DNA from 3 places in the Rhodococcus sp. BP-349 genome. Region 3 is predicted to be linked to each of the others. Evidence: riboswitches for the same ligand, from Rfam matches in the RefSeq annotation. Region 3 holds a riboswitch; each other region holds the start of a gene.
What was found. A riboswitch is a leader RNA that binds a small molecule or an ion and turns the genes downstream of it on or off. The one in region 3 is predicted to bind thiamine pyrophosphate.

Region 1: linked by a shared signal. The riboswitch ahead of HQ325_RS15980 (TenA family protein) and the one ahead of thiO (glycine oxidase ThiO) in region 3 are both predicted to bind thiamine pyrophosphate.
Region 2: linked by a shared signal. The riboswitch ahead of HQ325_RS15295 (3-oxoacyl-ACP reductase) and the one ahead of thiO (glycine oxidase ThiO) in region 3 are both predicted to bind thiamine pyrophosphate.

The regions. Positions count from the first base shown of each region.
Region 1 is NZ_JABUDR010000002.1:1,217,652-1,225,421, forward strand. It holds gene HQ325_RS15970 (ABC transporter permease) at 1-737, opposite strand, end outside; gene HQ325_RS15975 (ABC transporter substrate-binding protein) at 715-1,749, opposite strand; gene HQ325_RS15980 (TenA family protein) at 1,746-2,498, opposite strand; TPP riboswitch at 2,492-2,587, opposite strand; gene HQ325_RS15985 (sugar porter family MFS transporter) at 2,617-4,014, opposite strand; gene HQ325_RS15990 (SRPBCC family protein) at 4,163-4,552, shown strand; gene HQ325_RS15995 (carboxylesterase/lipase family protein) at 4,599-6,143, shown strand; gene HQ325_RS16000 (DUF1540 domain-containing protein) at 6,150-6,449, opposite strand; gene HQ325_RS16005 (LppP/LprE family lipoprotein) at 6,617-7,591, shown strand; gene HQ325_RS16010 (nitrilase-related carbon-nitrogen hydrolase) at 7,665-7,770, shown strand, end outside.
Region 2 is NZ_JABUDR010000002.1:1,050,386-1,058,155, forward strand. It holds gene HQ325_RS15275 (hypothetical protein) at 1-114, shown strand, start outside; gene HQ325_RS15280 (hypothetical protein) at 140-952, shown strand; partial or broken gene HQ325_RS15285 (helix-turn-helix domain-containing protein) at 1,157-1,445, opposite strand; gene HQ325_RS15290 (response regulator transcription factor) at 1,582-2,229, opposite strand; TPP riboswitch at 2,286-2,380, shown strand; gene HQ325_RS15295 (3-oxoacyl-ACP reductase) at 2,371-3,144, shown strand; gene HQ325_RS15300 (histidine kinase) at 3,149-4,300, opposite strand; gene HQ325_RS15305 (DUF4352 domain-containing protein) at 4,521-5,132, shown strand; gene HQ325_RS15310 (VWA domain-containing protein) at 5,172-5,807, shown strand; gene HQ325_RS15315 (PH domain-containing protein) at 5,902-6,279, shown strand; gene HQ325_RS22850 (AAA family ATPase) at 6,335-7,770, shown strand, end outside.
Region 3 is NZ_JABUDR010000002.1:463,600-471,369, forward strand. It holds gene HQ325_RS12575 (serine/threonine-protein kinase) at 1-1,588, opposite strand, end outside; gene HQ325_RS12580 (glutamate ABC transporter substrate-binding protein) at 1,591-2,562, opposite strand; gene HQ325_RS12585 (hypothetical protein) at 2,562-3,872, opposite strand; gene HQ325_RS12590 (NUDIX hydrolase) at 3,991-4,683, shown strand; gene thiE (thiamine phosphate synthase) at 4,687-5,370, opposite strand; TPP riboswitch at 5,414-5,521, shown strand; gene thiO (glycine oxidase ThiO) at 5,514-6,608, shown strand; gene thiS (sulfur carrier protein ThiS) at 6,618-6,824, shown strand; gene HQ325_RS12610 (thiazole synthase) at 6,868-7,575, shown strand; gene HQ325_RS12615 (ABC transporter ATP-binding protein) at 7,678-7,770, shown strand, end outside.

The DNA.
Region 1 (7,770 bases), 750 kb from region 3:
AATGTGAGGAGGAAGAGTGCGATGCTGCACACCGCCGTGACCACGACCGCGGCCAGCACGAGATCGGTGCGGAAGGCGTTCTTCTGCTGCGCCATGTAGATGCCCAGACCTGATGTGGCGCCGACGTACTCGGAGAAGACGGCACCGACGACGGCGTAGGTGATCCCGATGCGGAGCGCGGTGAAGAAGCGCGGCAGCGCGGACGGGAGCCGGACGTACCGGAACTGTTGTCGCCGTGATGCTCCCATGCTGCGCAGCAGTGCGTCGGACTCCTTGTCCGCAGAGGCGAATCCCTCGATGAGCCCGAGGGTCATCGGGAAGAACGTCACCAGCGCGATCACCAGGAGCTTGGGGAGGATGCCGAATCCGAACCAGATGATCATCAGGGGAGCGACGGCGATGACTGGCAGTGTCTGCGAGACCACGAGCAGGGGAACGACGGCGCGGCGCAGCCACGGCGAGAAGTCCACGGCCGTGGCGATGATCCACGAGATCGTCAGGGAGACGGCGAAACCGAGGAGAGTGACCTGAACGGTGGACGATGCGTGACCTGCGATGACGGCACGGTTGGTCCAGCCCTGATCCACGACGCGGGCGGGGGAGGGAAGTACGCGCGGCGAGATGCCGCTGACGACCACGTACACCTGCCAGGCCGCCACGAGGCCCGCCGCGAGCAGCAGCGCCGGCGCGTACCGCCCCACCCGTTCGCCGCGCTCAGCCCTGATCGAGGTACTCATCGGTGAAGTAGGTCGACCAGTCGGGCTCGGTGGTCAGCGGTGCGCCGTCGGGCCCGGCCAGGACACCGGCATCGAACAGGAACTTCGAGTACCCGGACCATCGCTCCAGGGTCTGCGTCCCGACGCGGCCGTTCTCGTCGAGCATGTAGTCCTTCGCCAGCATGCGCTGACTCTCGACGACCAGATCCTCGTCCGGAAACGCTCCCGGGTTGGCGTCGATCAGATCGCGCGCGCCCGCGTCGGGATCGTCGGCGGCCTTCTGGTAACCCTTCTGCAACGCCTGCACGAACTGTCGCGCCTGTTCGGGGTGCTCGGCCATCCACTCGTCACCGCCGTCGACGACGATCGCGTACGAGTCGGGGAAGCCGAAGTCGGTGTAGTCGAAGTACGTCATCGGGGTTCCGGCCCGTTCGGCCTCGAGACCCTCCCACGCGAAGTAGGAGACGGTGAAGTCCGCGGTACCGGAGTAGACCGCCTCGTACGCGGACGTCCCGAGCACCACGGTCTCGAAATCGCCGGTGCCACCGTCGTTCTCGATCACCTTGCGGAGGGTGGCCTCCTCGCCCGCATCGCCGAACCCGGCGTAGGTCCGCCCGTCCAGGTCGCGGGGGCTCCGGATGTCCTGACGGTCGGCACGGACGCCGATGCCGGTGGCCCAGTGCTGCAGCGGCGCCATCACCGAGGTCACCTTCGCACCGGCGGCGCGGGCGTAGGTGGCGGAGCTGTGGAAGCTGATCCCGAACTCGGCGTTGCCGGAGTCGATCAGCGTGTCGGGGGACGTCGAGTTGTACGGCAGGATCTCGACGTTCAGCCCGGCGTCCGCGAAGTAGCCCTCCTGCTGGGCGACGAACAGGCCCGTGTGGTTCGTGTTGGGTGTCCAGTCGAGCGCGAAGCGGATCGTGTTCGCGTCGGAGGCATCGGACGTGGCGCAGCCCGCGAGACCCGCGGCGGCGACGAGCGACACGGTGAGCAGAGCCGCGATGCGCCCGACCCTCGTGTGCCGCGCCCTCATGCGTCCGACCCCGACGCAGGCCAGGGCACGGTGTTCAGGGCGGTGTCCCAGAACAGCAGTTCGTAGCGCATCGCCACGACGAACGCGTCACTCATCCGCTGTCGTTCGGCCGGGCCGGCCACCTCGGCGGCCGCGTCGACGAGCTCGCGGGCGCGCGCGGCGGAGGTCTGGAAGTCCTCGGCGTCGTACGTCGTCACCCACCGGGCGTACGGGTGGTCCGGATCGGCGTCGAGCACTGCGCGGGCCGAGGCCGCGAGTCCGCGGCCGACCTCGGCGTAGATCCAGAAACAGGGGAGCGCGGCCGCGGCGCCGACGGCGTAGGTGTCGGTCGCCGCCGTCGCCGTGAGGAACGAGACGTATCCGAGGCACGCCTGGCTGTGCTCGACCAACGTCTCCGACGGACCGCCGAGCGCGACGTCGGCGAGAAGGCTGGTGTGCAACGACTTCTCGACAGTCGCGGCCGTCGCCGCCGACGTGGCCCAGAACGCTCCGGCCTCCGGATCGACGGCGCGCGAGGACAGGATGGCCAAGGCCTTCGCGTATCCCTCGAGGTAGAGGCCGTCCTGCTCGATGTACGTCCGGAACGACGTGATCGGCAGGGTGCCGTCACCGAGTCGGGTGAGGAACTCGAGGTCGTCGATCCGGGCCCGCAGGCCTGCCGTGCGGTCCCAGAGGAGGTCGGTGAAGCGTGTGAGGTCGGCTGCATCCATGGTGGAGGCAGCGTCGACCGCATGGTCGTACGGCGTCATGGCCGTGACATCCCTTCGTCAGAATTACCTGCATCAGGTTCTCGGGTGTGGTCTCAGCCTCGCGACGCGAAGCACCCCGTGTCAGAACTCGCCGACCATAGCACCGGCGGTCGTGCGGCTACTTCATGTCCTCCAGTTCCATCCCCTTGGTCTCGGGGATCTTGGATTTCACGAAGAAGAACGACAGGGCGGCGAAGAGTGCGAAGCCGCCGTAGACGATGGAGAGTCCGACCATCTCGGTGAGCGACGGGAACAGCAGCGAGATGACGAAGTTGGCCACCCAGTTCGCGGCCGTACCGATGCCGAGAGCCATGGCGCGCATACGGTTCGGGAACATCTCGCCGAGCAGGACCCACATGATCGGTCCCCACGTCGACGCGAAGAAGATCACGAACAGGTTCGCGCCGATCAGCGCCACGACGCCCCAGGGATCGGGCAGCGAGACCTCGTCGCCGGTGCCGATCTGCTGGGAGAACGCAATCGCCGCCATGAGGAGACCGACGAACATGCCGATGGAGCCGGCCATGAGCAGGTTGCGCCGCCCCACCCGGTCGACGAAGAGAATGGCCACGAACGTCATGGCCACGTTGATCACGGAGGTGATGACCGACGTGGTGAAGGACTGACTCTCGGTGAAGCCCACGGACTTCCACAGTGTGGTGGAGTAGTAGAAGATCGCGTTGATGCCGACGAACTGCTGCAGGACGGCCATGATGATGCCGACCCACACCAGCGGCTGCAGGCCGAAGCGCGGACCGCGGATGTCGGCGAACGACGAGCGCTGTTCCTTGCGCAGTGTCAGGCGGATCTCGTGGATGCGCTCGTTGGGGTGCTTCTCGCCGGTGATGTTCGCGAGAATCTGCGCGGCCTCCTCGTCGAGGTGCTTGCCCACGAGGTAACGCGGCGACTCGGGGATGAGTAACGCGAGGACGCCGTAGACGACGGCCGGGATCACGCCGACGATGAACATCCACCGCCAGGCCTCGAGGCCGAGCCACAGGTCGTTGGACGCACCGTCCGCACGATCCGCCAGCACGGCGTCCGAGAGCAGTGCGGCGAAGATGCCGATGGTGATGGCCAGCTGCTGCAGCGACGCGAGGCTGCCGCGCATCCGGGCCGGCGAGATCTCCGCGATGTACGCGGGGGCGATCACCGACGCGATGCCGATGCCGAGACCGCCGAGCACACGCCACAGCATCAGGTCGGGAACGCTGAAGGCCAGACCCGAGCCGACCGACGAGATGATGAAGAGCGCGGACCCGAGCAGCATCACCTTCTTGCGTCCCCACCGGTCGGCCAGTCCGCCGGCGAACCAGGCGCCCGCCGCGCACCCGAGCAGGGCGATCGCGACGGTGAAGCCGGTGAGGAACTCGCCGAGGGCGAATCTGCCCTGGATGGAGTCGACGGCGCCGTTGATGACGGAACTGTCGAAACCGAAGAGGAAGCCGCCGACGGCGGCCGCAATGGTCACGCCGATGACTTTGGCCGTGTGATTGGCCGATGCCTGTGTGGTCATCCTTGTCCACCTACATGTCGGCCACCGGCCGCGCCGGTCGATGGCGGAGGAGTTTCGCTTGGTTCGGACCCTACGCCCGGCGCGACGGCTGTGGAGCGGCGACCTGACGGCAGTTTGAGCAGCGCCGGAACGGTGAATCCCGCCGGTCATGAAGAAGACTCTGCGACGCACCGGCGACGCCTCCGCCGACGTCGCGTGGGAGCGGTACATGGACCTGTCGCTCTGGTCGACGTGGGCACCGCAGATCATGGGCGTCGACGCGTCCACCGATCGACTCGCCGCCGGCACCACCGGCACGGTGCGCGGACCCCTCGGCGTGCGGGTGTCCTTCGAGGTCCACTCGGTGGACGAGGCCGCGCGGGTGTGGTCGTGGCGCGCGTGGATCGGCGCTCCGAGTGCCGGGCTCACCCTGGAACACGGTGTCGACGGCGCGGGGTCGGGCTCGTCGACGTGGTTGGTCGTGGACGGTCTGGCACCGCTCGTCCTCGGCTACTCTCCAGCGGCCCTGTTCGCGCTCGGTCGACTGGTGACAGCGTGACGACCATCGAGGTCCGATCCCCGCACTCCCTGTAACGTCGGTCCTCGTGGGGGCAACCGAGAGCAGCCATGTCGTCTCGTCGCGCGACGGTGAGATCCGCGGCTACGGGCACGGCGACGTGGTCAGTTGGAAGGGCATCCCGTTCGCGGCGCCGCCGCTGGCGGAGCACCGATTCCGCGCACCACGCCCGCCGGAGCCGTGGGACGGGGTCCGCGACGGCAGGACCTTCGGTGCGATGGCACCGCAGGGCCGGGACGGCCCGATTCCCATGGACTCGTCCATCCCGATGGACGAGGACTGCCTGACGCTCAACGTCTGGGCCCCGACACCGGACGGCATCTCCCGTCCGGTGATGGTGTGGATCCACGGCGGCGCCTACGTCCTGGGATCATCTGCGCAACGGATCTACAACGGGCGCAACCTGTCCCGCCTCGGTGAGGTGGTGGTCGTGACCGTCAACTACCGGGTGGGCGCGCTGGGGTGGTTGGACCTGTCGTCGTTCGACACCGACGGCAGCGTCTTCGAGACCAATCTCGGGCTCCGCGACCAGATCGCGGCGCTCACGTGGGTGCGCGACTGCATCGCCGCGTTCGGCGGCGACCCGACCAACGTCACCGTCTTCGGTGAGTCGTCCGGTGGCGCGTCGGTGACCACTCTCATGACGTCACCGCACGCGGAGGGTCTGTTCCACAAGGCGATCGCCCAGAGTTCCCCGGCCACGTCGGTGTACGGCCCGGAACGCGCGCGCACCGTCGCGCAGCGGTTCCTCGAACTCGTCGATCTGCCCGCAGAGCGTGCAGAGGAGCTGCGGGCGATGCCGGTGGAGAGGCTCGTCGAGGCGGCCGAGAAGCTGGTCTACGAGATTCCCGAGAAAGTGCCCGGCACATTGGGATTCGCACCCGTCGTCGACGGTGACGTGGTGCCGCGGTATCCGGTGGCCGCGTTCCAGAAGGGCTTCTCGCACGACGTCCCGCTCATCATCGGCTCGAATCACGACGAGGCATCGGTGTTCCGCCTGATGAAGTCGCCGTTGATGCCGGTCACCTCGGACACGGTGAGCACGATGTTCGAGGCGATCGCCGTCGACCATCCCGATCTCTCACCGGCCCGTATCGCCGACATCCTCTCCGCGTACCCGGATCTGCCGAAGAGTGCGGGCGCGCTGGCGCTCTCGCGCGACGCAGGGTTCCGGATGCCGAGCCTGTGGATCGCGGAGGCCCACTGCCGACGAGCGCCGACGTTCGTCTACCGCTTCGATCATGCGACACCCGTGCTGCGCGCGGCGCGTATCGGCGCCGGTCACGCCACCGAGTTGCCGTACGTCTTCGGTAATTTCGGGACCTTCGACCGGGACCCGACCTTCTGGCTGGGTGGGCGCAAGGCAGCGCAGCAGGTCTCCCGGCGAATGCAGCGACGCTGGGTGGCGTTCGCGTGGCACGGGGTTCCTGCTGCGCTGGACGGGTCGAAGCACTGGGCGCCCTACGACGAGCGTCGTCGCACTCTCGTCATCGACGGGCGTGATGCTCTGGTCGAGGATCCGGACCGTGAGCTGCGCGAGATCTGGGGCGAGAAGGTGCTCGGCTTCAGCTGAGGTTCGTCAGGCCTTGCTGTAGGTGAGGCAGTTCGCGGTGTCCGACGACTCGCCGGCGCCGATGCGGACTGCTGCCGCGCTGCACTCGAGGTTGTCGTTGAACGAGCAGTCGACGCGCTGGCACGCACCGACCTGGGTGGAGACGGTGTCGAGACCGCCCTTGGTGCTCAAAGGAATGAACGTGCCGCAATCGGCCGTTCCGTTCGAGCCTCCGACATTGATGGCGAAGGCGTGGCATCCGTCGTGGTTGTACGAACAGGCGCTGACGCTGCACTCACTGACGCGGGGCATTTCGAGGGAAGTCATGACGATGACGGTAATACGCGAAAAGCGTCTCCACCAGCAAGGTCAGGCTGACCTAGATATGGTCACCCTTTCTACAACAATGATGTTTCCTATTCTTTCGGGTCACGGATCGATGACGAATTCGTCGACGACGTAACGATCGGTCTGTTCGCTCGGATGGACAGATCATGAGACGAACACTTCTCGCGACCCTGGCCGTCACCGTGCTGTTCGCGAGCGGGTGCTCCGACTCCGGCCAGGGCTCCGCGGCGCCACCTCCTCCGACCACCACCACGACCTCGACAGCGGTGGGTCCGGCACCGGGTACGGAACCCGCGTCGTCGGCCGCGCCGGAACCGTCGACCGCGTGTGTGGAGGACTCCGTCGTGGCGGCGGGCATCGAATCGCTGCCCCAATTCTTCGGTAACGGGTGGCGGCTCGTTCGCCAGGGCGATCCCTGCGCGACGCTCTCGTGGGCGCTCGCCGCGCTCGACGGGGGTACGGGGTCGAGTCCGTGGACGGTGCTGTTCTTCCACGACGACACCTACCTCGGCACCGCCACCGCGTTGCCGTACTCGTTCACCGACGTCGCCTCGCAGACCGACGACACGGTCACGGTGTCGTACGGGTGGCTCCGGGAGGGTGAGTCCACCTCGCAGCAGTCCGGCGGACCCGGGTTCGTCCGCTACACCTGGAACGGATCGTCCGTGATGATGCTGGACGACCTGCCGCAGGAGGTGGTGGACGGCAACAGACAGACTCCTGCCGATCCGTGCCTGGACGACTCGGTGGTCGCCTCCGCGATCGACTCTCTGCCCACCTTCTCCGGCAGCGCCTGGAGCCTGTACAGCCAGGGCGATCCGTGCGCCACGCTGGCCTGGGCGGTGGCCGTCCCCGACGGTGCCACCGGTTCGAGTCCCACGACGGTCCTGTTCTTCCACGACGGCGCATACCTCGGAACGGCGACCGCCCGTCCGTACGCGTTCACCGACATCGATCCGTATGCGCAGCTGGACGACACGGTGACGGTGTCGTACCGATGGCTCAGGGACGGAGAAGCGACCGCGGAGGTTTCCGGCGGACCGGCGCTGGTCCGTTATCGCTGGAACGGCTCGTCGGTGGACATGCTCGACTCCCTGCCTCCCGAGGTGGCGAACGGCTGAATTCCACCGGTGGACGACCCGGCCGATCGGGTGCAGGATCACCGGTACGGGGCCGACGCGGAGGTGTCATGTCATGACTGTCGTTCGAGCAGCACTGGTTCAGACCACCTGGACCGGCGACAAGGAATCGATGATCCAGGCCCACGAGGAGTACGCCCGCCAGGCAGCCGAGCAGGGCG
Region 2 (7,770 bases), 590 kb from region 3:
AACCCGTTCGTATACGACGTCCGCACAGAACTAACAAAATTCGTGGACGACAAAGTTCGTCGATCCGACCGGGAAAAGTTAGACGTCATTCGGAGAATCGTCGAACAGGACTGAAGCCAACTAGTAGCGAAGGACAGTGATGGCTGCGCAGCAGTTGACAAACGATGAGCAGAAGCTCTTGGCGAAGCTGCCTGTCGACGGTAGGGGCATCGGCAACATGACTCTCAAAGCAGAGTTGCGTTGGAGTCAGAAGAAGTACTGGCTTGTGCGAGATTTGCTAGTGGACAAGCAACTAGCTCGCCGGGGACACGGGCGAGGCGGTAGCTTACGCCGGATGGTGGCGTCGGCAGCGCTCGAAGGCGAAGCTGCGGGTCTTACAGAATCTGGCGTTCTTGCGATGCCCACCAACGTGTCGACGATCCGTGAAGCGGATCTCTACGAACCCCTGCTTGAGGTCTTGCGGAACGAATGGGGGAAAGACGCGAGGTCTGTTCCTCTCCGAGCTGACAATGTCGCCCAGGGTGGAAGCAAGCCGACGGGTGGGAGATGGACCCGGCCAGACTTGCTGGCAGTGCAGGTCAAGACCTACGAGTACGTCCCGGGCAAATTCTTGGAAGTTGCTGTTTTCGAGGTCAAGCCGTCTGATCAGATCGACGTCACCGCGGTGTACGAGGCCCTGGCCCAAAGACGTGCAGCAACCCATGCGTACGTCGTCTTGCATGTGCCCGCATTTCTGGAGGAAGCCCTCGCAGAGCAGGTCACGACCGTAGTCGCCGTCGCGAGGGCTCACGGGGTCGGCGTGGTGACTTTCGCCGACCCTGCCGACTACGATTCATGGGAGACCCTTGCTGACGCGGAAAGGGTCGAGCCGGATCCCGAACGCCTCGACGACTTCATCCGTGTCCAGCTGCCGCCAGACACCCGGACGGCGATCGCAGAGAAGCTGAGGTAGCTGTGGGATGCACCGCGCATTCGGCCGTAACTGACTTTAGTTTGCCAGAGGGGCTCCGCGAAGGCATTGCCGTGCTGACGGCTACAGGCTACGACGCGATGGCCTGGACGCAGGCTTGATGGTCGTTCTGGTCATGGATTCAGGCGCTGCCGTGCGGCTGTCACCCGGTAGGGTCCACTGTGTAGTTGCTGTCGCGTCACCGTCGACGCGCGCGACGTTCTCCGACAGCCACGACCGGCCACCGCGGCCACTCGATTCGTTCGGCGATCAGCGTCGTCGGTATCGACGGATACGCCGCCGACAACGCCCGCACCGACGGCTTAACCCGCGACCACGCCGACTCGGTCGGCCGCGCCCGCTCGTACTGCGGCGGACTCGATGACTTCACCGCCTTGGCCACCGTGTTCCGTGACAACCCCAACTGGCGGGCGATCTGTGATTGCGAGATCTTCTCCGAGCCGTGCAATCGACGAATCAACGCCCAGTCCTCCACGGTGATCACTCCTCCATCGTCGAGACGAGTGCTCACTTCTCGACCGGATTACACGCTCGGTTTTCGACCGGAACCGACAGTTTCCTGCCGCATTCGAATGCATGCAGACCAGGCGCTGTCTGCCACATCTAGAGTTCTAGACAACCAATCCCGCGCGGAACGCCATGAGCGCAGCCTCGACCCTGTTGGTGACCTGCAGCTTGTGATTGACAGCAGTCAGATGCGACTTGACCGTGGTTTCCGCCATGTAGAGCTGCCGAGCGATGTCGGCATTCGTTGCCCCTAATGCCATGACCGACAACACTGTTCGTTCCTTGTCGGTCAGCGCCTCCAGCGTCACTGTCGGCCGCGGTGGTCGGGTGGTGGCCACGATCTTTCGGAGTGATTCCTCGGAGAACAGAGTGTTGCCGGCAGCGACGGCGCGGATCGACTGGTGGAACGTCTCGGGCGCCTCCGACTTGCTGAGGAAGCTATGGGCTCCGGCCTCGATGGCTTGGACCACCAGATCGTCCACGTCCATGGCCGTCATCGCGACGACTTTCGGTGGGTGTGCCGATGCCATCAATGCTCGCGTGGCGTCGAGTCCGTCTACTCGGCGCATCTTCAGATCCATCAGGACGACGTCGGGCCGACGAGCGGCGACTGCGGCGGGGACCTCGTCACCGTCCGAGACCGACCCGACCACCACGATGTCCGTGGTGGCGGCGAAGATGTCCGCCACGCCGCGACGAACGAATGCGTCGTCGTCCACGACGAGAACGGTGATGACCGCATCGGAGTCCATGATGGGTCGACCGTATCGGGTCGCGACGACACGCCACAGCGGATAGGTGTTCTATGGAGTCGGACACGGGGTGCCGAACCGAACCGGCTGAGAACACACCCGTCGAACCTGACCAGGTCATGCTGGCGAAGGGATGTCGAGATGCGCACAGTGCCGCTGGCCGAACAGATCGTGCTCCTGACGGGCGGTGCTCGCGGACTGGGTGCTGCGATCACGCGAGCGTTCCTGCAGCAAGGTTCCCGCGTCGTGGTCAACTACCACCGCAGTGCAGCCGCAGCCGATGCTCTGGCATCGGAGTTCGGTCCTGACCGCGTTGTCGCGGTGCAGGCCGATGTCACGGACCGGCACCAGGTCGACGCGCTGTTCGACAGGGCACGTGAGCATTTCGGGTCGACTGTCACCACCGTCGTCAACAACGCTTTGATCGACTTCTCGTTCAATGGTGACGACCGTGCCAAGGCCGACGAGATCGAGTGGTCGGCGTTCGACTCGCAGTTCCGTGGCAGCGTTGCCGGCGCTCTGCACACCACGCAGGCAGCTGTGCCGGGTATGCGGGAGGCGGGATTCGGGCGGATCATCACGATCGGCACCAATCTCGTGCAGAACCCCGTCGTTCCGTATCACGACTACACGGCAGCGAAGGCTGCCTTGTTGGCGCTGACGAGAACCTTCTCGGCGGACCTGGGACCTGATGGCATCACCGTCAACATGGTGTCCGGTGGTCTGCTGCGGACCACGGATGCCAGCTCCGCGACCCCGCCCGCGGTGTTCGACATGATCGCCGACAGCACCCCGCTGCGCCGGGTGACGACGCCGGCCGAGTTCGCGGATGCCGTGCTGTTCTTCGCGTCGCCGTGGTCGAGAGCGGTGACAGGGCAGAACCTGGTCGTCGACGGCGGATTGGTCAAGGACTGACGCGTCAGGAGTACCAGGGGAGCCAGGCCGTCACGATGAACTCGCCACCCATGGCTGTCCACCGCACCCACCCGCCGGCGTTGTGAGATTGCTCCGCGAGGCCGGCCAGTCCGGTTCGCGAACCAGGGCCAGGTTGCGCTGTCGTCGAGATGTGGTTGCGCACAGTCAGGCTGATGCCGTCGGTGTCCGCCCCACTCACCGTGATGTGAAGGGGGGAACTCGGGGCATGCTTCTGACTGTTGGTCAGAGCTTCCTGCACGATGCGGTACGCGGTATGACTGGTCAGATCGCCGACCACACCGGGATGAATGTCCTGGACCAGCGTCACCCGACACCCGGCAGAACGCGCTGCGTCGACAAGGTCCCCGATTCCCGCGATGCTGCGCCGACCAGCATCCTCGCCGCCGGTGTCGGACCCGCGGAGAACGCCGATGATGCGTTTGAGCTCGTCCAGGGACTCGTGAGCAGTGGACCGGATCAGTGCCGACGTGTTGGAGATCTTCTCCGGTCCGTCATTGCTCCCGACCTGTAAACCGCCTGCCAGCAACGATATTCGGCTGAGCCCGGCGGCCAGGGTATCGTGCATATCGCGCGCGATGCGGGAGCGTTCCTGCTGTATCAGCATGTCTTCGTGCAGGCGCTGCGATTGCGCGGTCGCCTGATCGCGGGACTGCACGGCCACCACGAGATCGGACTTCGTACGGCGAAGCTGAGAGAGCCCCAGGACGACGGCGACGAGGACGGCCGCGACGAGCCAGGGAAGCCACCAGGGAAGCGACCACGTCGGCGGGGGAGTGCCCTCGACGTGCTTGACTCCGATGGTCAGGACCGAGTAGTCGCGGCGGCGCCCTGCGTCGTATACGAGGGATATCGCGCAGGCCAGGTAGACCGCGACTGCAGCACCGTCGAGAGTGCGACCTCGAGCGAAGACGCCCACCGCGTAGAGGGCTATCAGCGCGGCCGTTGCGTCGGTGGCGAAGAAGAGCGGACCGGCGACGGCCATCGCGAGGACGATCCACGGTTTGTCGTGTCGCCAGATCAACGCAATCGCGGCGGCCATATTGAGGACGACGCCGAGCGCCACGTTCCACACCGGTGTTCCCGATGTGCCCGCGAGACCGGCAGTCATGAAGGTGCAGAACAAGCTGAGCGTCACTGCGCCGACGGTCCAGGCGCGACGCCGAACCGTAGCTGCAGTAGTGGTCACAGAGAAGACGGTACGGCCATGGTCCGACATGAGCCCCCGTTCTTCGGTCGCGAAAGCCGACCGAAAGGAGGAGTGGGACCGGCCGAATCGACGAGGTGCCCGACGGGGTCACTGCGGTGTTCTTGGTGGGACGCACCGACCGGTGCCGGCACCACCGAAAGGACTCGCCATGACTCAGCCTCCCCAGAACCCGTACGCGCAGCCACAGCAGCCGCCGTCCACGAAGAACTGGTTCCTGCGGCACAAGATCCTCACGGCGATCGGTGCGGTCGTCGTAATCGCGGTCGGCGTCAATCTGGCGAGCGGAGGACAGGACTCGTCGACGAGCGGCACCACGTCCTCCTCGCAGGCCGCAACGCAGGGCAGCAGTGCGCCGGCCGAAGAGTCGGCACCGGGAATCGGTGCCGCGGTGAGGGACGGCAAGTTCGAGTTCGTCGTGCAGAACGTCGAGCGTGGCGTCGCCAGTGTGGGGGATCAGTACACGTCGCAGACGCCGCAGGGCGAGTACGTGCTGGTCACCCTGAATGTCGCGAACATCGGCAACGAGCAGCAGCTGTTCGACACGTCGTCGCAGAAGCTGCTCGACGGGCAGGGGCGCGAGTACTCGACCGACACGCTCGCGACGGTGACCAATGACCCGAATCTCGGATTCTCGCAGATCAATCCGGGCAACTCACTCGTGGCGACACTCGTCTACGACGTGCCGGCGGGCACCGCACCGTCGGAGATCGAGCTTCATGACTCTTTGTTCTCCGGCGGAGTCACCGTCTCCGTCGCCTGATCGTCAGTTCACCTATCCGTCCCCATCTCAGGAGTTCCCATGCCAGATGCTTCTTTGTCCCTGGTTGCAGCCCTACTCGACCGTTCCGGTTCGATGTCGTCCATCGCCGACGACACCCGCGGTGGCTTCGACGCCTTCATCGACGCCGAGCGTGGTCACGACGGCACAACCGTCGTGACGCTGGCGCAGTTCGATGACCAGTACGCGATGGTCTACGACTCGACACCGATCGACCGAGTCCCTCCGCTGTACCTGGTACCCCGCGGGATGACGGCGTTGTACGACGCGGTGGGGAAGTTCGTCACCGAGATCGGCTCGTCGCTTGCGGCCTTGCCCGAGGAAGAACGGCCGGGATCGGTCACCGTGCTGGTGATGACCGACGGGCAGGAGAACTCGAGTCGGGAGTGGTCGAACCAGGCGGTTCGCGAGCTGATCGAGCAGCAGGAATCGCAGTACGGGTGGGACTTCGTGTTCCTGGGCGCCAACATGGACGCGGTGGACACCGGTTCGCAGATGGGCTTCAAGGCCGACAAGTCGCTGACCTACGACGCCTCGTCGGTGGGTGTGAGCGCAGCGTTCTCGGCAGTGGTGGACTATCAGGATCGGAAGCGCGCCTACGGGATGCAGCAGGTGGATGGGTTCTCGGAGGGGGATCGTCGGAGGGCGGGGCGGTAGGTGTTCAGCCGCTTGTGCGCCGAATGCCGTTCGACGCAAGCGTTATCCGGTACCGTCCGAGACTCTGAGGCTGGCGAGATCGAAGGAATGGATCATGGGACTGTTCGATGGCATGATGGGCAATGCTGGACGTATCGATCCGCAGGCAGCTCATGCCGAGTACGGCCGGCTGCTCGGCAACGGAGAACAGATTCACGCTGCGTACCTGTTGATCCGAGACGCGTTCCTATTCACCAACCGTCGTCTCATTATGGTGGACAAGCAGGGCATCACCGGTCGGAAGGTGGAGTACCACAGCGTCCTCTACCGCGCGATCACCCACTTCTCCGTGGAGACTGCGGGAACGTTCGATTTGGACGCCGAGCTCAAGATCTGGATCTCTGGCAACCCGGCACCCATCGAGAAGCAATTCAACAAGTCGGTCGACATCTACGAGGTGCAGGGGATCCTGTCGCACTTCGTCGCAGTGTGAAACCCACTCAAGGCTCTATCCGAGAACGGTTGGAACGAAGGTCGACGGAGTTCAGGTGAACCACGGGGAACAACACGAGCTGCACGCGCTCCGTCGTGTCTACGCGGAGTATCAGCGCGAATTGACCGAGCGATCGTCGGAGGCGGTGCGGTACGCCGGTCCGCGCAATGGTTTGTGGACCGGCACCGGCCTACCGCAGCAACAGCGGCTGAGCGACGCCGTGTTGCTGGGTCGAGTAGAGCTGTTCAAGGCAGACCAGGATGTGTTGAACGGACGCAGGTATTTCTACGTCGGCGGAGCCCATGCCGCATTAGGTGACGTCGAAGTCTTCAATTGGACAGCGCCGATCGCCTGCGCATTCTTCGGGGGCCGTCAGCATCACGACCTGTGCAGCACCGTCGCGGGAGTGCGGACCTTGCTGTATCACGATGGAGTCGTGTCAGGCTACGTTGACGATGTCAGTGGGCACCGGCTCTCGGGGCTTGATCAGGATTTCGCAGGTGGGTCACGATTCAGATCTCGTCTAGAGCGCAGCTTCAGTGCGAGCCGCATGCCGGATGTGTCCCCGCGGCGAAGTCGTGACTCCGGCCTGGGCGCCAATCCCACGGTACGTGTTGAGGACAACGAGATACGCAACCCGGCTGCGCTACACGCGAGTGTGACTGCACCGAAATCGACAGTTCTGGCCTCGCACCTGGCGACCCTGCAGCGCGAGCAATACGACCTGGTGACAGCGCCGGCGATGCACACGACGCTTATCGAAGGGCCGCCTGGGTGTGGCAAAACCGTGATCGCGGTTCACCGCGCCGCCTATGTGGTCAGCCGTGATACCCCACCCGAGAATTCGATGGACGGCAACGTCCTTCTCCTCGGGCCGACAAGAGGTTACGTTTCCCACGTCGCCTCAGCGGTGTCTTCGCTTGCCGATAGTGGGGAACGCATTCGAATTCAAGCCTTACCGGGTTTGATGCAGGAAATCGCCGGATTGCGGACGGAGCCGTCGGGGTCACCTACTCGGTGCTGGCGTGATGCTGATTTCGAGTTGGGTAGGTTCGCGCAGGCGGCGGTGACCAGGGCCCGTAACGCTCACGGGGAACACGTGACAGCGAAGCACGCGTTTGAGCAGCTGCGACGGGGTCTAGTATCCGAGCGTAATCGAGATTTTGCGGAGTGGACGCGCTATTTGAGGCAGTTGCCGTCGTTCGCCAGGGCTGCCACGACGCGTGCCTACCTCCCTCTTCTCGCGATCTTGCAATGGTCAGTCGATCCCGATCCCGCCTACGCGAATATCGAACACATCATCGTTGACGAGGCCCAAGATCTGACAGCGCTCGAATGGTTCTTCGTTCACTTGTTGAACGAGACGCGCCAGTACACACTCCTGGGCGACCTGAACCAACGGCGATCTGACCACACACCTGCCAGCTGGGAATCGGTCATGGACATCCTCGAGGTCGAGGCAGGCGGGGAGACACGGGCTGACGTGCATCG
Region 3 (7,770 bases):
CCTCGCCGAGATCGAGATACGCGCGCGCCTCGGTCAGCACCGCTTCCACGGACCCGACGGAGTCGTCGCCCACGGTGCGATCGAGGCCGTTCTCGCGAGCGAGGCGCAGCGAGTCGAGCGTCTGGTGCGGTTCGCTGTGCACGGCCGCGGCGATGAGCTGCGCGCTCGGGTCCGACGTGTCGATCAGGGGGACGGGAAGCGCGGCAACCACGTCGCGCGGGTCGAGCCTGGCGACGCGGTGCCGTCCGTCGATGTACACGTCGGTGACGGCGACCTGCTCGTCGGTGCCGAAGGTGGTGCGCTGCGGGCTGAACACCGACGACAGCGACGGGTGGCTGTCGCCCGTCTGCTGCGAGAGGATCTCGCGCAGAACACCACTGAGCTGACTCGCAGCCTCGTCGGCGCTGCGGAACCGGGTGAGCGGGTCGGCGGCCGTAGCGCGTCGGAGCAGCCGGGCGAAGAACTGGTACTCCTGCAGGACGGGCGCGTCCTCGGGGATGCCGTCCACGTACCGCCCGTGCTCCGAGGCGATCTCGAGCGTCAGGACCGCGAGAGTGCGACCCACGGTGAAGATGTCGGACGCCACCGTGGGTCCGGTCCGCACGATCTCCGGTGCCTGGTACCCGGCCGTGCCGTAGAGGTACCCGTAGTCCTCGAGCTGGCTCACCGCGCCCAGGTCGATCAGCTTGATCTGGTCCTGCGTCACCATGACGTTCTCGGGTTTGAGATCGTTGTACGCCAGGCCGATGGAGTGCAGGTAGGCCAGTGCGGGCATCACCTCGAGGAGGTAGGCGATGGCCTCCTGCACAGGCAGTTTGGTGCGCGCCGGGTTGTCGGTCATGATCTGGCGCAGCGTGCGGCCGCCGACGTATTCCATGACGATGTACCCCGTCGAGGACGGCGTCTCCCGCGAGCCGGGCGCGAGGGGGCGGGGGTGCTCGACGAAGTTGTAGATCTTGACGATGCCGGGGTGGGTCACCTCGGCGAGGAACTGACGTTCCGCCATCGCCACCGCGTGCGCCTCGGCATTGCCGAAGTGCAGCAGGCCCTTGAGTACCACCCAGCGATCGCTCACGTTGCGATCGATGGCGAGGTAGATCCATCCGAGTCCGCCGTGTGCGATGCAGCCCTGCACCTCGTACTGCCCGGCCACCATCTCACCCGGTTCGAGCAGCGGAGAGAAGTCGAAATGCGTTCCGCATCTGTCGCAGTCACCCGACGGATGGGCGGGCCTGCCGTCGACGCTCCGCCCGACGGGGGCGTTGCACTTCCAGCAGAACCGCTTGCTCTCCGGGACGCGGGGGTCCGACATGACCGCAGTCGCGGGATCGACCTCGGGGATCCGCGGCAGTTCGACCAGACCACCACCGAGGCGGCGGCGCTTACCGGTCCGCACGCGGCGGCTCGGCCGCGAGGTGCGCCCCGTGGTGTCCTCGCGCAGCGCGGCCCGCGTGGCGTCGTCCTCCTCGGGGCGCACCGAGGCCCGCGTCGCGTCGGAATCCTGCTCGCGTAGGGCGGCGCGGGTCGCGTCGGGATCCTCGTCGCGCAACGAGGCCCGGGTCGCCTCGAGATCGGGTTCGGTACTCATGATCAACCGTTGTAGACGGGGAAGGGGGCGCCGGGAGACGGGCCGAGGACGGACAACCACTGGGTGTAGAGGCGGTTCCAGGTCCCGTCGCCGCGAATGCGTTCGAGCGTCCTGTTGACGACACGCACGAGGTCGTCGTGACCCAGCGTCACGCCGATCCCGTACGGCTCCGCGGCGATGGAGAACCCGACGATCTCCAGGTACGGATCCTGGGAGGCGAGTCCGGCCAGGATCGCGTCGTCGGTGCTGACGGCGTCGACGCCGCCCTGCTGCAGCACCACGAGACAGTCCGCCCAGCTGGGCACGCTGATGATCTGCGCGCTGGGCTGCAGGCGCTGGATGCGCAGCAGCGACGTGGTTCCCGCCGCGGCGCACACGCGGCGTCCGCCGAGGTCGCCGACACCCGTGATGCCCGAGCCCTTGACGGCCAGGACTCGTTGATCCGCTTGGTAGTACACGGTGGAGAAGGTCACCCGCTCGCGCCGCGCGCACGTGATGGTCATGGTCTTGACGACGATGTCGACCTCGCCCTCGGCAAGGGCGTCGATCCGCTCGGCGGACGCGAGGATGCGGTACTCGAGCCGGTCCGGGTCCCCGAACAGATCGCGGGCGACCTCGCGGGCGATGTCGACGTCGAAGCCGACGATCTCACCGCTGACGGGATCGCGGAAGCTGAACAGGTTGCTGCCGGTGTCCAGCCCGACGACGAGGCGCCCGCGGGCGCGGATCGCATCGACGTTCGGGGCGGGCACGGGTGCGCCGTCCGGAGCCGCGTAGTTCGGTCGCAGACTCGCGCGGGGGTCGCCGCAGTCCTCCACCGGCGGCATCGGTGCGCCCGGGGTGACGCCCGCGGCCCCGTCGGGCAGCGGTTCGGCGACCGTGGCGCGGTCCGGCGCCTCCGGCACCGGCGTGGTGTCCGCGCAGCCCGTCAGGACGAGGAGGAGAGCGGAGGCGACCACAGCCGCGCGGCGCATCACAGATACTCCCGGATGCGCGACCACATACCGCCCACGACGGCGAGCACGGCCAGGCCGCAGACGATGCCGGTGCCCACGGTGAGACCGGCCAGCACACCCGAGGCACGCTGGAGATCGTCCCGCAGTGATGCGCGGGAGGCCTCGATCTCCTCGACCAGAGCCGAGTCGAGCCGACCGAACACGTCACTGGAGTCGCCTGCGGCCGTTCCGGTGGCGATGGTGACGGCCGTGTCGAAGTCGCCGACGTCCAGCGACGCGTTCATCCGGTCGTGGGAGCTGGTCCAGAGCGACACCAGCGCGCGGGCGTCGTCCATCCGGGGACTGTGCGTGTCGTCGTCGTGCGCGAGCGTGCCGAGGGTGTCGGCGAGGCCGGACACCGCGTCGGAGTACGACTTCTCGTAGTCGGCGAAGCCGCCGCGTCGCGTCATACCGATGGTCTCGTCGGCGCGCGCCTGCTGCGCGAGGATCCGACTGGTGGTGAGCAGGTCGAGGGGCTCGGCGCCGCGCACCAGCGCGCGGTCGGTGGCCGTCGACGAGATGAGCCCCGCGACGAGCATCCAGCCGAGCAGCAGGACCACACCCACCGTGGCGCCCGCGAAACCGACGTTGACGGTGCGCTTGGTCTTTCGGCTCAGGAATATCTGCGCGCCGATCAGCACGAGCACGGTGATGCCCAGCACGACGAACGCCGACCAGGGGGGTGTCGCGAACTGGCGCTGCGCGTCCGACACGTCACCGGATTTCTCCGCGTGCAATTGCTCGGCCCACGGCAGGATCGTGTTCTGCATGAGCGTCGACGCCTCCGCCAGGTAGGCGGCTCCCACCGGGTTGCCGACGCGATTGTTGGTCCGCGCGGTCTCTATCAGGCCGGCGTACAGCGGCAGGTTCGTGGAGATGGTCGCCAGCAGTTGCCGGGAGGTCGCGTCGTCACTCGCGAGTCCGGTGGACGCGCGGACCACCTCGCCCGCCGCCGCTCCGAGCGAGTCCGTGTATCGACCGCGGACGTCGCCGGGTTCGAGGCCGCCGGAGAGAAAGGCCGTCGCCGCCGTCGCGTCCGCGACTGACAGCTGCACGTACAGGTTCTGCGCCGCATCGGACAGGGGCTCGGTGCGAGCAAGCAACAGGTCGAGAGTGCGCTGGCGATCGGACACCGACAGCGTCGTCACGAGAGCAGTGGTCACCAGCGTCGCGACGACCAGCAGGCCCACCGCCAATAGGCGTACCGGGGTGGAGCGGAAGAACTCCGAACGCTCGGAGCGGGTGTCGACGGGCGCGCGCAGAGTCAGCGCACTCGTCTGCTGTGACACCTCGACCCCTTCCCGCGCGATCGGTCGCCCTCATGTCCGGATTCGAGCATAGGCCCACCGTGGTCCGAGCACAGGCAACGCGAGGAGCAATAAGGTGGGGGAATGCGGACGGTGAACCATGCGCGGTGACGGAGACGGCTGGGTGTTCAGCAGCGACGGGAGCCGGCACTGGGGACGACACGGTGCGGCCGGTCTGCTGTTGCGGGCTCCGACCGTGTCGGCAGGCTCCGTGGTTCTGCTGCAGCACCGGGCGGCCTGGAGTCATCAGGGCGGGACGTGGGCGTTGCCCGGTGGCGCTCGGGACAGTCACGAGAGCGCCGTCCACGCGGCCGTGCGCGAGGCCGGCGAGGAGGCGGGCATCACCGACGACCAGTTGACCGTGCGGGACGAGCACGTCACCAGGGTCGAGGACTCGGGGTGGTCCTACACCACCGTCGTCGCGGACGCCGAGCACGAACTCGACACCGTTCCCAACGGTGAGAGCACCGAGCTGCGCTGGGTCGCCGAGCACGAGGTGGACTCGCTGCCGCTGCACCCCGCCTTCGCCGAGAGTTGGCCGTCGCTGCGCACCGTGCCCGTCCGCGCGGTCCTGGCCGCCGACGCCCCCGACGAACTCCCGGCGCGCACCGTGCGGCTCGCCGTCGGCAGCTTCGGGTGGATCGTCGACACCGTGCGTGCCGAGAACGTGGACGCGGCGCTCGCCGCCGTCCGGAACGACACCGAACTGCGCGTCGTCGTCGTGACGGCCGACGACGCGGTGCGCTCGGCGGTCCCCGCCGACGTCACCGTCCTGTCGCCGGACGGACTCTGACGGTCAGACCGACGGCAGCAGATCGAGCAGTCGACGGGCCGCCGCCTCGGGGTCGCGAGCCTGCGTGATCGCCCGCACCACCGCGATGCGGGACGCGCCCGCCTCGAGCGCCTGCGCGACGTTGTTCTCCTCGACCCCGCCGATGACGAACCACGGCCGGGTGGGATGCGATTCGGCGACCTCACGCACGACGTCCAGGCCCGCGGCCGAACGGTTCGGCTTGGTGGGAGTCGCCCACACCGGTCCCGTGGCGACGTAGTCGACGCCGTCCTCGATGTCGGCGAGCGTGGCCTGTGCCCGGTTCTGCGTGGAGCGCCCGATGACGACGTCCGGGCCCACGATGCGGCGCGCGTAGTGCACCGGCAGATCGTTCTGGCCGAGGTGCAGCACGTCGGCGCCCGAGGCGAGCGCCAGATCGGCACGATCGTTGACGGCCATCAGCGCGCCGTGACGGCGGCACGCGGCGGAGATGACCGCGAGAGCGGCGAGCTCGTCCTTCGCCTCGATGGCGCCGTACTTCTTCTCACCCGCCGACCCCTTGTCGCGGAGCTGCACGATGTCGACGCCCCCGGACAGCGCCGCGTCCACGAACTTGGCCAGGTCGCCGGTGTCGCGGCGGGCGTCGGTGCAGAGATACAGACGGGCGGTGGCGAGCCGCTCGCGGGCGGTGGTCCTCGAAGTCGTCACGAGTGTGAATGTAGTACCACCCAGTACTGCGGTTAGTGTGAAGGGGAACGAACACGGGAGTCCCGGACGGGGCTGAGAGTGGGCGAGGGCGCCCAGACCGTAACCACCTGACCCGGGTCATGCCGGCGGAGGAAGTGAGTTTCATGCAGCGTTCCGTCTCCGTCGTGGGCGGCGGGGTGATCGGCCTCTTCTGCGCCCGCGCCGCCGCGGCGGCGGGATGGTCCGTCACCCTGCACGACCCGACGTTCGGTGCACGCGCGGTCGGCGACGGCGCCGCCAGCTGGGTGGCGGGCGGCATGCTCGCGCCGCTGTCCGAGGGCTGGCCCGGCGAACATGCACTCCTGGCACTCGGTTCCGCGTCGCTGCGGCGGTGGCACGATCCGGTGCTGCGCGCGGATTTGGAGGGGCGCGGTGTCGTCGTCTCGAGTGGGTCGTTGACCGTCGCGTTCGACTCGGCCGACGCGGCGGACCTGCGCACCGTCGCCGACTGGGTGGGTGCGCAGGGCCACGATCTCGAGATTCTCTCGCGTAGCGAGGTCCGCACTCTGGAGCCGTCGCTCTCGCCGCGCGTTCGCCTGGGCCTCTCGGCGCCGGGGGAGTTGTCGGTGGACAACCGGGCGCTGGTGCTCGCGTTGGAGTCCGCGGTCCTCGACCGCGGAGTGCAGATCGTGCGCACTCCGGTCGCCGACCTCGATGCGCTGACCACCGATCGTGTGATCGTCGCCGCGGGGTGGTCCACGTCCCGTCTGCTGCCGGACGTTCCGGTGCGGCCGGTGAAAGGCGAGATCCTGCGCCTACGTGCGCGCCCCGGCTCCGCGAGTGCGCCGACGCGCACCGTCCGCGCGAGCGTCAACGGTCGCGCGGTGTACCTGGTCCCCCGTGGCGACGGTCTGGTGGTCGGTGCGACGCAGTACGAGCACGGTGACGACACCGCCGTCACCGTCGCCGGCGTCCGCGACCTCCTGGCGGACGCCGAGGCCGTGTTCCCGGCCGTCGGTGACTACGAGTTGGCGGAGACGGCGGCGGGCCTGCGGCCGGGGAGCCCGGACAACATTCCCGTCATCGGGCGGCTGGACCACCGCGTGATCGTCGCCGCCGGGCACGGTCGCAACGGGGTGCTGCTCGCGCCCGTCACGGCGGACGCCGTGGTGGCAGAACTGGAGGGCGAGCCGTTGACAGAGGCGGCATGCGCTCTCCCCGAACGGTTTCCGAGTCTCACGCGAGATCGGGCACGGTAGGAGACGAACATGACCGCAGTGGGTGTCACCGTCAACGGTGCGGATCACGACCTCGAGCCCGGCACCACGGTGCAGGACATGCTGACCCAGCTGGGCCTTCCCGAGAAGGGCATCGCCGTGGCGGTGGACGGGATCGTGCTGCCGCGCTCGCGGTGGGGCGAGGACGTGGGCCGCGGCTGGACCATCGAGGTGCTGACGGCGGTGCAGGGTGGCTGATCAGCTGACCATCGCCGACCGCACCTTCTCCTCCCGCCTGATCATGGGCACCGGGGGCGCGGCCAACCTCGCGGTGTTGGAGGAGGCCCTCGTCGCTTCGGGTACGGAACTCACCACCGTCGCTCTGCGACGCGTCGATGCCTCGGGCGGCACCGGGGTGCTCGATCTGCTCACGCGCCTGGGCATCGCGCTCCTGCCCAACACGGCGGGATGTCGCGGCGCCGCCGAGGCAGTGCTCACCGCGCAGCTGGCACGAGAGGCGTTGGAGACCAACTGGATCAAGCTCGAGGTGATTGCGGACGAGCGGACCCTCCTGCCCGACGCCATCGAGCTGGTGCGTGCCGCGGAGCAGCTCGTCGACGACGATTTCGTCGTGTTGCCCTACACCACCGACGATCCGGTGCTCGCGCGTCGCCTCGAGGACGTGGGGTGTGCCGCGGTCATGCCGCTCGGATCGCCCATCGGGACGGGTCTGGGCATCGCGAATCCGCACAACATCGAGATGATCACCTCGGCGGCGGGGGTTCCCGTGGTGCTCGACGCCGGCATCGGTACGGCGAGCGACGCGGCACTCGCCATGGAGCTGGGGTGCTCGGCGGTGCTGCTCGCCACCGCGGTGACGCGCGCTCGTGATCCGCGAATGATGGCCTCCGCCATGGCCGATGCGGTGCGCGGCGGACGATCGGCGGCGTTGGCCGGTCGGATCCCGAAGCGGTTCTGGGCGCAGGCGTCCTCGCCCGACGTCGACTGACCACCCCGGGGGCGGCTCAGGGTCGCGTCATCCCTTCGGATGACCCGGGTCGAGACCCGGGAGCGATGTGGTCGATGGTTCTGCTCGGGCATCCTGATGCACATGATCGAAGTGACAGGTTTGACCAAACAGTTCGGCGCGAAGAAAGCCGTGGACGATCTCTCCTTCACGGTGCGCCCGGGTATCGTGACGGGC